3 regions of the Pseudomonas sp. TH08 genome follow, and region 3 is predicted to be linked to each of the others. Evidence: predicted binding sites of a transcription regulator. Region 3 holds the regulator's gene; each other region holds the start of a gene.
The links. The regulator FliA, encoded in region 3, starts transcription of late flagellar genes. The targets are predictions, from matches to a motif close to CTAAAGTTTNNNNNNNNNNNGCCGNTAA.
Positions count from the first base shown of each region.

Region 1: a site for FliA is predicted at 2,595-2,622, ahead of JFT91_RS12800 (flagellar protein MotY). Genes of this name have one in related genera too.
Region 2: a site for FliA is predicted at 1,957-1,984, ahead of flgM (flagellar biosynthesis anti-sigma factor FlgM). Genes of this name have one in related genera too.

Region 1 covers NZ_JAEKEE010000002.1:688,647-693,184, reverse strand. Annotated here, with positions in the region: gene JFT91_RS12815 (peroxiredoxin) at 129-731, shown strand; gene rnt (ribonuclease T) at 805-1,485, opposite strand; gene pyrC (dihydroorotase) at 1,482-2,528, opposite strand; gene JFT91_RS12800 (flagellar protein MotY) at 2,689-3,597, shown strand; gene JFT91_RS12795 (argininosuccinate synthase) at 3,727-4,538, shown strand, end outside.
Region 2 covers NZ_JAEKEE010000002.1:377,515-382,052, forward strand. Annotated here, with positions in the region: gene cheR (protein-glutamate O-methyltransferase CheR) at 1-47, opposite strand, end outside; gene JFT91_RS11395 (chemotaxis protein CheV) at 94-1,026, opposite strand; gene flgA (flagellar basal body P-ring formation chaperone FlgA) at 1,109-1,870, shown strand; gene flgM (flagellar biosynthesis anti-sigma factor FlgM) at 2,020-2,346, shown strand; gene JFT91_RS11410 (flagellar protein FlgN) at 2,395-2,862, shown strand; gene JFT91_RS11415 (flagellar regulator YcgR PilZN domain-containing protein) at 2,955-3,701, shown strand; gene JFT91_RS11420 (MFS transporter) at 3,942-4,538, opposite strand, start outside.
Region 3 covers NZ_JAEKEE010000006.1:224,596-229,133, forward strand. Annotated here, with positions in the region: gene JFT91_RS27365 (protein phosphatase CheZ) at 1-612, opposite strand, end outside; gene JFT91_RS27370 (chemotaxis response regulator CheY) at 631-1,002, opposite strand; gene fliA (RNA polymerase sigma factor FliA) at 1,169-1,909, opposite strand; gene fleN (flagellar synthesis regulator FleN) at 1,906-2,736, opposite strand; gene flhF (flagellar biosynthesis GTPase FlhF) at 2,853-4,193, opposite strand; gene flhA (flagellar biosynthesis protein FlhA) at 4,205-4,538, opposite strand, start outside.

The DNA.
Region 1 (4,538 bases), on a different contig from region 3:
GGACAGGCGAAACACGCAGTGTATGATGGTCGGCCCTTGCGAAGGGGGTTCGTGTCACAGGGCTGTCGTCTGAGGATGGCAGGCTGGCCCGAACCCTGAACTTCAAGTTTTTACACCAGGAGATATCAATGAGCGTACTCGTAGGCAAACAAGCCCCTGATTTCACCGTCCCGGCCGTACTCGGCAATGGCGAGATCGTTGACAGCTTCACCCTGTCCTCGGCCATCAAAGGCAAATACGGCCTGGTGTTCTTCTACCCACTGGACTTCACCTTCGTCTGCCCGTCCGAGCTGATCGCTCTGGACAACCGCATGGCTGACTTCAAAGCGCGCAACGTTGAAGTGATCGCTGTGTCGATCGACTCGCACTTCACCCACAACGCCTGGCGCAACACCCCAGTCAACAATGGCGGCATCGGCCAGGTGAAATACACCATGGCTGCCGACATGAAGCACGACATCGCCAAGGCTTACGACGTTGAATCGGAAGGCGGCGTAGCTTTCCGTGGCGCGTTCCTGATCGACGACAAAGGCGTTGTCCGCTCGCAGATCATCAACGACCTGCCGCTGGGCCGTAACATGGAAGAGCTGATCCGTCTGGTCGACGCTCTGCAATTCCACGAAGAGCACGGCGAAGTCTGCCCTGCCAACTGGAAAAAAGGCGACAAAGGCATGAACGCTTCGCCAGAAGGCGTTGCTGCTTACCTGACCGAGAACGCTGCTGCCCTGTAAGGCGCAACGTCGAGGTACAAAAAACCGGCCCAAGTGGCCGGTTTTTTTATGCTCGGTAGAAATCCGACGAGTATCAGTCGTCGAAGTCTTCCCAGCCGCCCATCTGTTTCCAGCGGTTGACGATGCCACAGAACAGCTCAGCGGTTTTCTCGGTGTCGTAACGCGCCGAGTGCGCCTCACGGCCATCGAAATCGATGTCGGCTGCCTGACAGGCTTTTGCCAGTACGGTTTGACCGTACGCCAGGCCAGCCAGTGTCGCGGTATCGAAACTGGAGAACGGGTGAAACGGGTTGCGCTTCATGTCCAGCCGCGCAACGGCGGCGTTCAGGAAGCCCAGATCGAAGCTGCTGTTGTGGCCGACCAGAATTGCACGCTTGCAGCCGTTGGCTTTCAGCGCCTTGCGGATGCCACGGAAAATGTCGGTCAGCGCGGTTTCTTCGCTGACCGCCATGCGCAGCGGGTGATCGAGCTTGATCCCGGTGAACTCCAGCGCCGCCGCTTCGATGTTGGCGCCTTCGAACGGCTCAACACGGAAGAAGTAAGTGTGATCGGGGTAAACAAAACCCTTTTCATCCATGGCGATGGTGGTCGCAGCAATCTCCAGCAACGCATCGGTGGCCGAGTTGAAGCCACCGGTTTCTACGTCGACGACAACCGGCAGGTAGCCGCGAAAGCGTGCTGCCATGGGATGACGGGAACCGCCACCACCACCACTTTGACCGTCCAGTTCGTCGTCGAAATGGTCTTCACTCACGCGTGTTCCTCCAGCAGGCGCCAGCGCAGTTTTTCACCGGCGCGCAGCGGGATAACGGTCAGCTCGCCGAATGGCAGGCTGGTCGGGGCGGTCCATTCTTCACGAACCAGGGTGATGCGATCGGTGTTGGCTGGCAGGCCGTAGAAGCGCGGGCCGTTGAGGCTGGCGAACGCTTCGAGCTTGTCCAGGGCATTACGCTGTTCAAAGGCTTCGGCATACATTTCGATGGCGGCGTACGCGGTGTAGCAGCCGGCGCAGCCGCAGGCGGCTTCCTTGGCGTGCTGGGCGTGCGGTGCCGAATCGGTGCCGAGGAAGAACTTCGCGCTGCCGCTGGTGGCAGCGTCGAGCAGGGCTTCCTGGTGCGTGTTGCGCTTGAGGATCGGCAGGCAATAGAAGTGCGGCCGAATCCCGCCCACCAGCATGTGATTGCGGTTGTAGAGCAGGTGATGCGCGGTGATGGTCGCGCCGACGTTGGCCGAAGCCTCGTTGACGAACTGCACGGCGTCGCCGGTGGTGATGTGTTCAAACACCACTTTCAGCGTCGGGAAGCGCTCGACCACACGACGCATATGCTCATCGATGAAAATCTTTTCGCGGTCGAACACATCGACGTCGCTACGGGTAACTTCACCGTGGATCAGCAGCGGCATGCCGACTTCGGCCATGGCTTCCAGCGCCGGCAGAATCTTGTCGATGCTGGTCACCCCTGAGTCGGAGTTGGTGGTGGCGCCAGCCGGATACAGCTTGGCGGCGTACACGAATCCGCTGGCCTTGGCTTCACGAATTTCTTCGGGCTGGGTGCGGTCGGTGAGGTACAGCACCATCAGCGGCTCAAAGCGACTGCCGGCCGGGCGGGCAGCGAGAATCCGCTGGCGATAGCCGTCGGCTTCAGCGGCGTTGCGCACCGGAGGTACCAGATTGGGCATGATGATGGCGCGACCAAACGTGCGCGCAACATCGGCAACGGTATTGGTCAACACGGCACCATCGCGAAGATGAATATGCCAGTCGTCGGGACGCAGCAGGGTCAGGCGGTCGGACATGAGGGGATTCCAGGCGGGTCAAACTGAGGCGAATGCTACCGGAAAAGACTCTTGCAGGCACTCGCTATCAAGTTTTGCGGGAAGCTTCCGATATCCCGTACGTATGCCGTAAACATAGTGTGAATCGGTCTTTGTGTTTCAGAAGCCAATGGAGCCTCCCGTGCGCCAGCGTTATTTAGCCTTGCTCAGTGTGTTTGCCAGCCTTCCCGCGATGGCGCTCACCTACCAGACTCGCCTGGAGAACATTGAGTGGACGGTCGCCGGCGACAAGTTCGAATGCCGCCTGACACAACCGATCACTGATTTCGGCTCGGGTGAATTCGTGCGCAAGGCCGGCGAACAGGCGATATTTCGTCTGAATGCCTACAACGCCATGCTCGGCGGTGGCTCGGCGACGCTGCTGGCAGCGGCTGCACCGTGGCAGCCAGGACGTGGCGACATCAATCTGGGCAATGTCAGGCTCGGCAGCGGCAACGTCTTGTTCAACAGTTCGCAATCTCAGGCCGGCGGTCTGATCAGTGGCCTGCTGGATGGACGCAGTCCGGTCGTGCGCCGTGCTTCGGGCGATGGCCGCGTGTCGGAAGTGCGTTTATTGCCGGTGAAGTTCAGCAAGGCGTTTAACGACTATCAGACCTGTGTGGCGAAATTGCTGCCGCAGAATTTCGATCAGATCAAACAGTCGCAGATCGGCTTCCCCGGCGAAGGCGTTGACCTCGATGCCGCCGCCAAGGCCAAACTGCAAGTGATGCTTGAGTTCATGAAAGCCGATCCGACGGTCAATCACATCGAACTCGACGGTCATTCCGACAACAGCGGCAATCGCCTGACCAACCGCGAACTGTCGCGCCGCCGCGCGCTGGCAGTGGTCGATTTCTTCAAGGCCAATGGCATACAGGAATCGCAGATCACCGTGCGTTTCCATGGCGAGCAATATCCCATCGTGCCGAACACCAACGCGGCCAATCGCGCGAAAAACCGTCGGGTCAATGTAAAACTGGCGCGGGTAGCACCCACTGCGGTTCCAGCACCGCAAGCCAGCACTCCAGCCAATACCGCGGCGACTTCCTGACCCGCCGGTCATCGTCGCGCTCTCGACAGATTCTGTCGCTTTGTCGTCTTAAGCTGTCGCGCCTCTGTAAATTATCGCGTTTGGGCGGTAGACTCCTCGGCTTTCCGTAGAACCCCGTGGAGTGATGGCATGGCGGACGTAAACAAGGTCGTTCTGGCGTATTCCGGCGGCCTGGACACTTCGGTGATCCTCAAGTGGCTGCAGGATACTTATAACTGTGAAGTGGTGACCTTCACCGCTGATCTCGGTCAAGGCGAAGAGGTCGAGCCGGCCCGCGCCAAGGCTCAGGCCATGGGCGTCAAAGAAATCTACATCGACGATCTGCGCGAAGAATTCGTGCGTGATTTCGTGTTCCCGATGTTCCGCGCCAATACCGTTTACGAAGGTGAGTACCTGCTGGGTACCTCCATCGCACGTCCACTGATCGCCAAGCGCCTGATCGAAATCGCCAACGAAACCGGCGCTGACGCCATTTCCCATGGCGCCACCGGCAAGGGCAACGACCAGGTGCGTTTCGAACTGGGTGCCTATGCACTCAAGCCTGGCGTGAAAGTGATTGCTCCGTGGCGTGAGTGGGACCTGCTGTCCCGCGAGAAGCTGATGGACTACGCCGAGAAGCACGCGATCCCGATCGAGCGTCACGGCAAGAAGAAGTCCCCGTACTCGATGGACGCCAATCTGCTGCACATCTCCTATGAAGGCGGCGTGCTGGAAGACACCTGGACCGAGCACGAAGAAGACATGTGGAAATGGACCGTCTCCCCGGAGAACGCTCCTGACAAACCGCAATACCTGGAACTGACCTACCGTAACGGCGACATCGTTGCACTGGACGGCGTCGAAATGACCCCGGCTACCGTGCTGGCGACGCTGAACAAGATCGGTGGTGCTCACGGTATCGGCCGTCTCGACATCGTCGAAAACCGTTACGTCGGCATGAA
Region 2 (4,538 bases), on a different contig from region 3:
TCCAGGAAGACCCGGAACTGTTCGAAATCCAAATTACCCGTAGACAATGATGCCGCCTCTTAAATCGTGTTGACCGCCAGGGGCAAAAGGCCCCTAGCTGATATCTGCTGCTTTGATCCGGTCGACTACCCGGGATGCCAGGTCATCAGGGCGGAATTTGGCCAGGAAGTCATCGGCACCGACTTTCTTGACCATCGCCTGATTGAATACCCCGGACAACGAAGTATGCAGGATGATATGAAGCTTTTGCATGCGCGGGTCGCCGCGGATCTCCGCCGTCAGGGTGTACCCGTCCATCTCCGGCATCTCGATGTCGGAGATCATCATCAGGAACTCTTCTTCCGGCTTCTTGCCTTCATCGACCAGCTTGCGCAGGTAATCCAGCGCCTGCTTGCCGTCGTTCAACGCCACGACTTCGACGCCGATCGTTTGCAGACAGCGCGTAACCTGTTTGCGTGCCACCGACGAGTCATCGACCGTCAGCACTCGCAGCGACAACGCTTTGGTCTGGGTCTCGACATCGACCACGCCCACCGAAATCGCTTCCGGCGTCGGCGCAACTTCCGCCAGCACCTTCTCGACGTCGATGATTTCGACTAACTGATTGTCCACCCGAGTCACAGCGGTCAGATAATGATCGCGCCCCGTGCCCTTGGGCGGCGGATGAATCTCTTCCCAGTTCATGTTGACGATGCGCTCCACCGAGCGGACCAGGAAACCCTGGGTCTTGGTGTTGTACTCCGTGATGATCACGAACGGATTGTTCTTGTCTTTCAACGCTCCGGAACCGGTCGCCATTGCCAGATCAAGGATCGGAATGGTCGCCCCCCGAATATTCGCCACCCCGCACACGACAGGACTGGACTTGGGCATCAACGTCAGCGACGGGCATTGCAGCACTTCCCGTACTTTGAACACGTTGATTCCATAGAGCTGCTGACCGTCGAGACGGAACAACAACAGCTCCAGGCGATTCTGCCCCACCAGTTGCGTGCGCTGGTTCACCGAATCCATTACACCAGCCATGCCCAGACTCCTACATCAACGCCAAGTGTTGTTGCGACGCACATTCATTGCTAAACGGCACGGCGCTTGCTTTTTAACTCGTATGAACGCTCAAACGACATTTTTCCGACGCCTGACATCACCCCTCCGCAGAGGGCTTTGTGTGGCGTCCGCCATTTGCTGCTTTTTCGCTGGCAGCCCTGCCATTGCTGATGCGGTTACCTTGCCTGACATGCTTATCGGCGTCACTCAGGGCTTTCTTGAGTTCACCGTAGAAGACTATCTGGCTACCAGTCAAACGGAAGGCCGCTACGAAATCGAAGTCAAACAGCTCGATCCACGTATGCGCATGCCTATGTGCGACAAGGAATTGACAGCCTCTTTGGAGAGTCCGGCACGTCCTTTGGGCCGCGTAACGGTGAAGGTTCGCTGTGAGGGAACCTCGCCCTGGACCGTGTTCGTGCCCGCTCAAGTCCGCCTGTTTCGCGAGATTGTCACCACCACCCGGCCCCTCAAGCGCGCCGGAATTATCGAGCCGCAGGACGTGACCTTGCGTGAACGCGACGTCAGCCTGATCAATCAAGGCTTTCTGACCTCGGTGGACGAAGCCATCGGGCAAAAATTAACCCGACCAACGGTCGCCGATCAGGTGATTACTCTGGTCCATCTGGAACAGGCAGAAGTCATTCGTAAAGGCGATCAAGTGGTCATCACCGCCCGCAGCGGCACGCTTGCCGTGCGGATGCCGGGCGAAGCGCTGTCCAACGGCGGCTTGAAAGAACAGATCCGGGTGAAAAACCTCAATTCGCAACGGGTCATCAAGGCGCAAGTCACCGCGCCCGGCCAAGTGGAAGTGGCGATGTAGAAAACTGGCGCTGATCCCGGCTGTTCCCTAAACTGTGCCGCAGCAGGACACGCGCCGGCGCATGCAAGGCTCATTGGTAAATGCGCCTAAAGTTTTCCAGGGGATGGCCGAAAACATGGCAAGCGTCCAAATTCCCAGAGGTTTTTATCATGGTCATCGATTTCAGCCGTTTGAACAGTTCCTCGTCACTTACAGGCAGTACACGTACCAGCGCGCCTAAGGAAACCGCCGAAAACGGCACTTCCGCACCGCTGAATACCCAGGCCGAACCGGCCAGTACCGCAAAAAGCGGGGAATCGGTACACCTCAGCAATGAGGCTCAACAGTTGCAGAAGGTCACTGACAAGCTGCGCGATCAGCCTGCTGTCGACAAAGCCCGTGTGGCCGAGTTGAAAGCCGCGATTGCCGATGGCAGCTATAAAGTCGACAGCAACCGTGTAGCCAGCAAACTGCTCAACTTCGAAGCCCAGCGCTAGGCTTTTGCCGGCGCCAGGCTTTTGGACGCTTAAAACCCAAGGCCAGCCATGCACGACACTAACTTACTGCAACTGATCAACGACGACTTTGCTCCAGCTCAAGATTTGCTGAAGTTACTGCAAACCGAGGCCCTCGCTTTGCACGGTCGTGACATGCCACTGCTGGAAGAAATTCTGGCGCGCAAACAGGCGTTGATCATTCTGCTTGAACAGCATGGCCGCAAGCGCAGCGAAATCCTCGCCAGCCTTGGCCTGTCGACTGATCGCCAGGGCCTCGAGCAACTGGCCGGCCAGTCGAGCATTGGCGCGCAGCTGCTGACGCAAGGTGACGCATTGACCGATCTCATCGCTCAGTGCCAGGCCGCCAACGTCAAGAATGGCCAGTCGATCCAGATCCAGCAGGCCACCACGGCCAATCAGCTGAAAATCCTCACGGGCGGCGAACCGCCAGCGCTTTATGACGCTAGCGGCACTTTCGCCAAACCTGCCAAGCCGCGTACGCTCAGCCAGGCGTGAGCCATTCGATGGCCCTGCACTATCAACACGTGAAACATGCTGGCAAAATGCTGGCTAGTCATCGTCAAATTTTGTCTGGAGATTGAGAAAACGTGCCAAACGCCCTAAGCGCGGATGATGCTCCGCAGCCACCAAAGGTGCTCACCACGCCACTGGAAATCTCCAGCAACCTGCGCCAACTGCAAGAAAGCCACGACCCGCTGATCATCACGTTCCACGAACGCAGCCAGCGCTTCCAGAGCTACCTGATCAAAGTCGACCGCGACAGCGCTTCGATTGCCCTCGACGAAATGATTCCGCGCGATGGCGAACGCTTTCTGCTCGCCGGCGAACCGTTCCGGGTCGAAGGTTTCCATGAAGGCGTGCGCATCGCCTGGGAATGCACCGGCACCCTGAACATCGAAGAATCCGAAGGCGACCGCTTTTACACAGGCGAAATGCCGACCGAAGTGGTTTACCACCAGCGCCGCAATGCATTTCGCGCCGCATTGAAACTGACCGATCTGGTCAGCGTTGAACTCGGCGGCGAAAAGCTCAAGGCGCCGATCAACGGCAAACTGCTGGATATTTCCGCCACCGGCTGCAAGTTGCGTTTTGAGGGCGACATCACTGATCGCCTGCAACTGGGTCAGGTCTACGACCGCATGATCGCCCCGCCGCTGTTCGGCAACCAGCCGACTTCGGTCGAACTGCGTTACCTGCACTTCGAAGAAAAACTCAACATCACCTTTGCCGGCCTGCGCTTCCACAACATCAGTGGCCAGGCAGCCCGCAACGTTGAACGTTTTGTTTATCAGTTGCAGCGTGAAGCACGGCGTTTCGACAAAGACGATATGTGATTCGTAGCGACAAATAAAAAGGGCAGTCCTTGGCGGGACTGCCCTTTTTTATTTCCAACCCGAATAGCAGCTTCTGTAATGGATACCTGTGGCGAGGGGATTCATCCCCGATAGGGCGCGAAGCGCCCTCAAAACCATTCAATGCGGTGTATCAGTAAAATCCGGTAGTCCGGGCTGGGGCCACTTCGTGTCCCATCGGGGATAAATCCCCTCGCCACAGGGGAATTCCATCGGTGCCTGTCAAGGTCTGGCACCACTGATATCCGGCGTTGGCTTGTCGCTGCCGTCATCCGGCCCCGCTTCTACCGCAGGCTCAGGCTGCACTTCTGGTTCCGCATCAGGTTGCGGCTCCGACTCTGGCGTCACCGGGGTCTGCATCTGCTCCTGAACCACCTGCTCATCCACCCGCGGATCCAGCGCCGCCACCAGCGGCGAACTCGACATGCTGTCCGGCATGGCCACGTGATGCAGCGGCGCATCGTCGACCTGATGCAGATTGGTCACCGCCTTCGGCCGAATCCGCCACACCAGCACCAACGCAAAAAAGCTGAAGAACGCATACAGACTCTGGCTGCCGAGAAACTTCATCAGCACGCCCGCAAGCAACGGCCCGATACTCGCACCAACGCCGTAGGTCACCAACAGCATGGCCGTCAGCGAGACTCGACGATCACCTTCGACGTGGTCATTGGAGAACGCCACCGCCAGCGGATACAGACAGAATTGCACCAGCGAACACAGGAAGCCGACCACGAACAGCACCTCCAGCGGAACCTGCGGCAATATCGCCAAGGGCAAGGCCGCCACCGCCAGAAACCCGGCAAAACAGCGAATCAA
Region 3 (4,538 bases):
GGCCATGAGCACAAGCTTGAGCAAATTACTTTCGACTTCGGTGACCAGTTGGGTCACACGCTTGATCACCTGACCGGTCAGATCCTGGTAATCCTGGGCCAGCAGGATGTCGTTGAGATTGCTCGACACCGCACGGTTGTCCGTGCTGCTGCGCGACAGAAAACCGTCGACCCGGCGCGCCAGTTCGCGGAACTCTTCAGCCCCGACCTCGCGACGCATGAAGCGACCCCAATCGGCGCTCAAGGTCTGGGCTTCATCAGCCAGACTGTTGACCACCGGCGTGGCGCTTTCCACCAGATCCATGGTGCGGTTGGCCGCGGCCTCTGTCAGCTTGACCACATAGCCCAGGCGTTCGGTGGCGTCGGTGATTTGCGACACTTCCTCGGCCTGCGGCATGTTCGGATCGATCTGGAAGTTGACGATCGCACTGTGCAGTTCACGTGTGAGCTTGCCGACTTCCTGATACAGGCCGCGGTCACGGGTCTGATTGAGCTCATGGATCAGTTGCACAGCGTCGCCGAACCTGCCTTTTTCAAGGCTCTCGACCAGTTCGACCGCGTGTTTTTTCAGGGTCGACTCGAAATCGCCCTGTGAAGATTCGTTATGCTCCATAGCTCCCCCGCGCGTTCATCAGCCGATGCGTTCGAAAATCTTCTCGATTTTGTCTTTCAACGCCTGAGCCGTGAAAGGTTTGACGACGTAGCCGTTTACACCGGCCTGAGCGGCTTCAATGATCTGCTCGCGCTTGGCTTCAGCGGTCACCATCAGTACGGGCAGATGCTTGAGTTTTTCATCGGCACGCACGTGGCGCAGCAGGTCGATACCGGTCATGCCCGGCATGTTCCAGTCTGTTACCAGAAAGTCGATGCTTCCGCTGTTGAGCACCGGAATGGCGGTAGTGCCATCGTCGGCCTCGACGGTATTGGTGAACCCAAGATCCCGCAGCAGGTTCTTGATGATCCGCCGCATCGTTGAGAAGTCATCAACGATGAGGATTTTCATGTCTTTGTTCAATTCGACCTCCAAGCAGTCTTAAACGCGCCCAGCACCTGGACGCGCCACTTCAATCAATCGGCGCAGCACTCGAAGACTGTCTGGAGCACAACAGAGCAAGACCGGTGCCGTTCATCACCGCACCAGCCTCGTTCGCAGTGTCCCCACACTGCCTTCAGCGCGCTCGCCACTCCCCCAAACGCCCCCGCAAGCGGGCCGCGCACTGGCTGTGTAACTGGCTGACCCGCGATTCACTGACGCCAAGGACTTCACCGATCTCCTTGAGGTTCAGCTCTTCGTCGTAGTACAGCGCCAACACCAGTCGCTCACGCTCCGGCAAATTGGCAATCGCGTCCGCCAGCGCCGCCTGGAAGCGTTCATCTTCCAGATCGCGTGACGGCTCAAGATGAGCACTCGCGCCATCCTCGTGCAGCCCTTCGTGTTCGCCGTCCTGCAACAGGTCGTCGAAACTGAAGAGGCGGCTGCCCAAGGTGTCATTCAAAATCCCGTAGTAATCGTCGAGACTCAATTGGAGTTCGGCCGCAACCTCGTGATCTTTAGCATCACGGCCGGTTTTAGCTTCAATTGCACGAATCGCGTCACTGACCATACGGGTATTGCGGTGAACCGAGCGTGGCGCCCAGTCCCCTTTGCGCACTTCGTCGAGCATCGCGCCGCGGATTCGAATGCCCGCGTACGTTTCGAAACTGGCGCCTTTGCTGGCGTCATATTTGGTCGAGACTTCGAGCAGGCCGATCATCCCGGCCTGGATCAGGTCTTCGACCTGCACACTCGCCGGCAACCGTGCCAGCAAGTGATAGGCAATGCGTTTGACCAGCGGCGCGTAACGCTCGATCAGCTCGTACTGAGCGTCACGTGCCGACTTTTTGTAGTAATTCATACCGCTAGCGGTCATAGCACGGGCCCTGCCGTTTGCTGCACGAGACGCTCGACGAAAAACTCGAGATGGCCGCGCGGGTTGGCGGGCAGCGGCCAGGTGTCGACCTTTTGCGCAATCGCCTTGAACGCCAGCGCGCACTTGGAACGCGGGAAGGCTTCATACACCGCGCGCTGCTTCTGCACTGCCTTGCGCACGCTTTCGTCGTAAGGCACGGCGCCGACGTATTGTAGAGCGACGTCGAGGAAGCGATCCGTGACCTTGGTCAACTTGGCGAACAGGTTGCGACCTTCTTGCGGGCTCTGCGCCATGTTGGCGAGAACGCGGAAGCGGTTCATGCCGTAATCGCGGTTGAGCAATTTGATCAGCGCGTAGGCGTCGGTGATCGAAGTCGGCTCATCGCACACCACCAGCAACACTTCCTGGGCGGCGCGGACAAAACTGACTACCGAGTCACCAATACCCGCAGCGGTGTCGATCACCAGCACGTCGAGATTGTCGCCGATGTCGCTGAACGCCTGAATCAGGCCAGCGTGTTGCGCAGGGCTCAGGTGCACCATGCTCTGGGTGCCGGAGGCAGCCGGCACAATGCGAATCCCGCCGGGCCCCTGCAACAGGACGTCGCGCAGTTCGCAGCGGCCTTCAATGACGTCGGCCAGCGTGCGTTTAGGGGTTAACCCCAGCAGAACGTCGACGTTCGCCAGTCCCAGGTCGGCGTCCAGCAACATGACCCGACGGCCAAGCTCTGCCAGCGCCAGGGACAAGTTCACTGACACGTTAGTCTTGCCGACGCCACCTTTGCCGCCGGTCACCGCGATCACCTGTACGGGATGCATGCTGCCCATGTTATTTCTTTACCTTGTCTTGCATAGACGGAGGCCACATTACTGGCTGCGCGTTCACAACCTGAACAATGCATGGCAGACCATCGATGTAGGTACAAAAACTGTTCATGAATACCTCAGCCTACCTGCTTGGTCGGGCTGTGATAGATATCAGCGAACATGTCAGCCATGGCTTCTTCGCTGGGTTCTTCCTGCATTTGCACGCTGACGGCGCGGCTGACCAATTGATGACGGCGCGGCAGATGCAGATCATCCGGAATCCGTGGGCCATCGGTCAGGTACGCGACCGGCAATTCATGACTGATCGCCAGGCTCAACACTTCGCCAAGGCTGGCCGTTTCATCCAGTTTAGTCAGGATGCACCCGGCGAGCCCGCAACGCTTGTAACTGTGATAAGCGGCGGTTAGAACCTGTTTCTGGCTGGTGGTTGCCAGCACGAGATAATTTTTTGCACGGATGCCACGTCCGGCCAGACTTTCGAGCTGCATGCGCAGGGCCGGATCGCTGGCTTGCAGGCCGGCGGTATCGATCAGCACCACGCGCTTGCGCAGCAGTGGATCCAGCGCTTGCACCAGCGACTGGCCCGGATCGACATGGGTCACCGGCACATTGAGGATGCGGCCCAGAGTCTTGAGTTGTTCCTGCGCGCCGATGCGGAAGCTGTCCATGCTCACCAGCGCGACATTCTGCGCGCCGTACTTGAGCACGTAACGTGCCGCGAGCTTGGCCAGCGTGGTGGTCTTGCCCATGCCGGCAGGGCCGACCATGGCAATCACACCGCCCTCTTCCAGCGGCTCGACTTCCGGTACGGCAATCATCCGCGCCAGGTGCGCGAGCAGCATGCGCCAGGCCTGACGGGGTTCTTCGATATCGGTAATCATCGACAGCAAGTCGCGCGACAACGGCCCGGACAGACCGATGCGTTGCAGACGGCGATACAGATTGGCTTGCGCCGGACGGCTGCCTTGCAGCTGATTCCAGGCCAGGGTGCCGAGCTGAACTTCCATCAGCTCGCGCAGGCTGTTCAATTCAAAACGCATCGAATCCAGTGCACGTGGATCCACGCCGCCGGAGGACTGCGCAGGCGCCGGAGCTGGACGCGCCGGGGCGGCGTAGGTCGGTTCGCTCAACGGTTCGGCAGCGGTCAGCGGCAGGCCAGCGGTCAACGGCAGCCCGGCAAAGATCTGGCGATTGCTATTGCCGTCGGCTTCGCCGCGCAGGCTCAACTCGGCCTGGGCGGTAACGATGCGCGACTGCGTCTTGCGCAGTTCGTCTTCGAGTTCCATGTTCGGAACCCGTGGCGCGAGCGCCGACAATTTGTAATCCAGTGCCGCCGTCAACTCGACACCGCCGGCAATGCGGCGATTGCCAATGATGGCGGCATCAGCGCCCAGCTCATCACGAACCAGCTTCATGGCCTGACGCATATCGGCGGCAAAGAAACGCTTAACTTGCATAAACCACTACCTCAGCCGTTGGGCCCTACTGTCGCAACGATGGTCACTTGCTTGTTGTCCGGTATTTCCTGGTAGGCCAGCACGTGCAGTCCAGGGACTGCGAGGCGGCCAAAGCGCGAGAGCATCGCGCGCACCGGGCCTGCTACCAACAGGATCACCGGCTGACCTTGCATTTCCTGACGCTGCGCCGCTTCGATGAGCGAACGTTGCAGCTTCTCGGCCATGCTTGGCTCCAGCAGAACACCCTCTTCCGAGCCTTGTCCTGCCTTCTGCAGACTATTGAGCAATATTTGTTCCAACCTTGGCTCCAAGGTGATCACAGGCAGCTCGGACTCAGTGCCTACA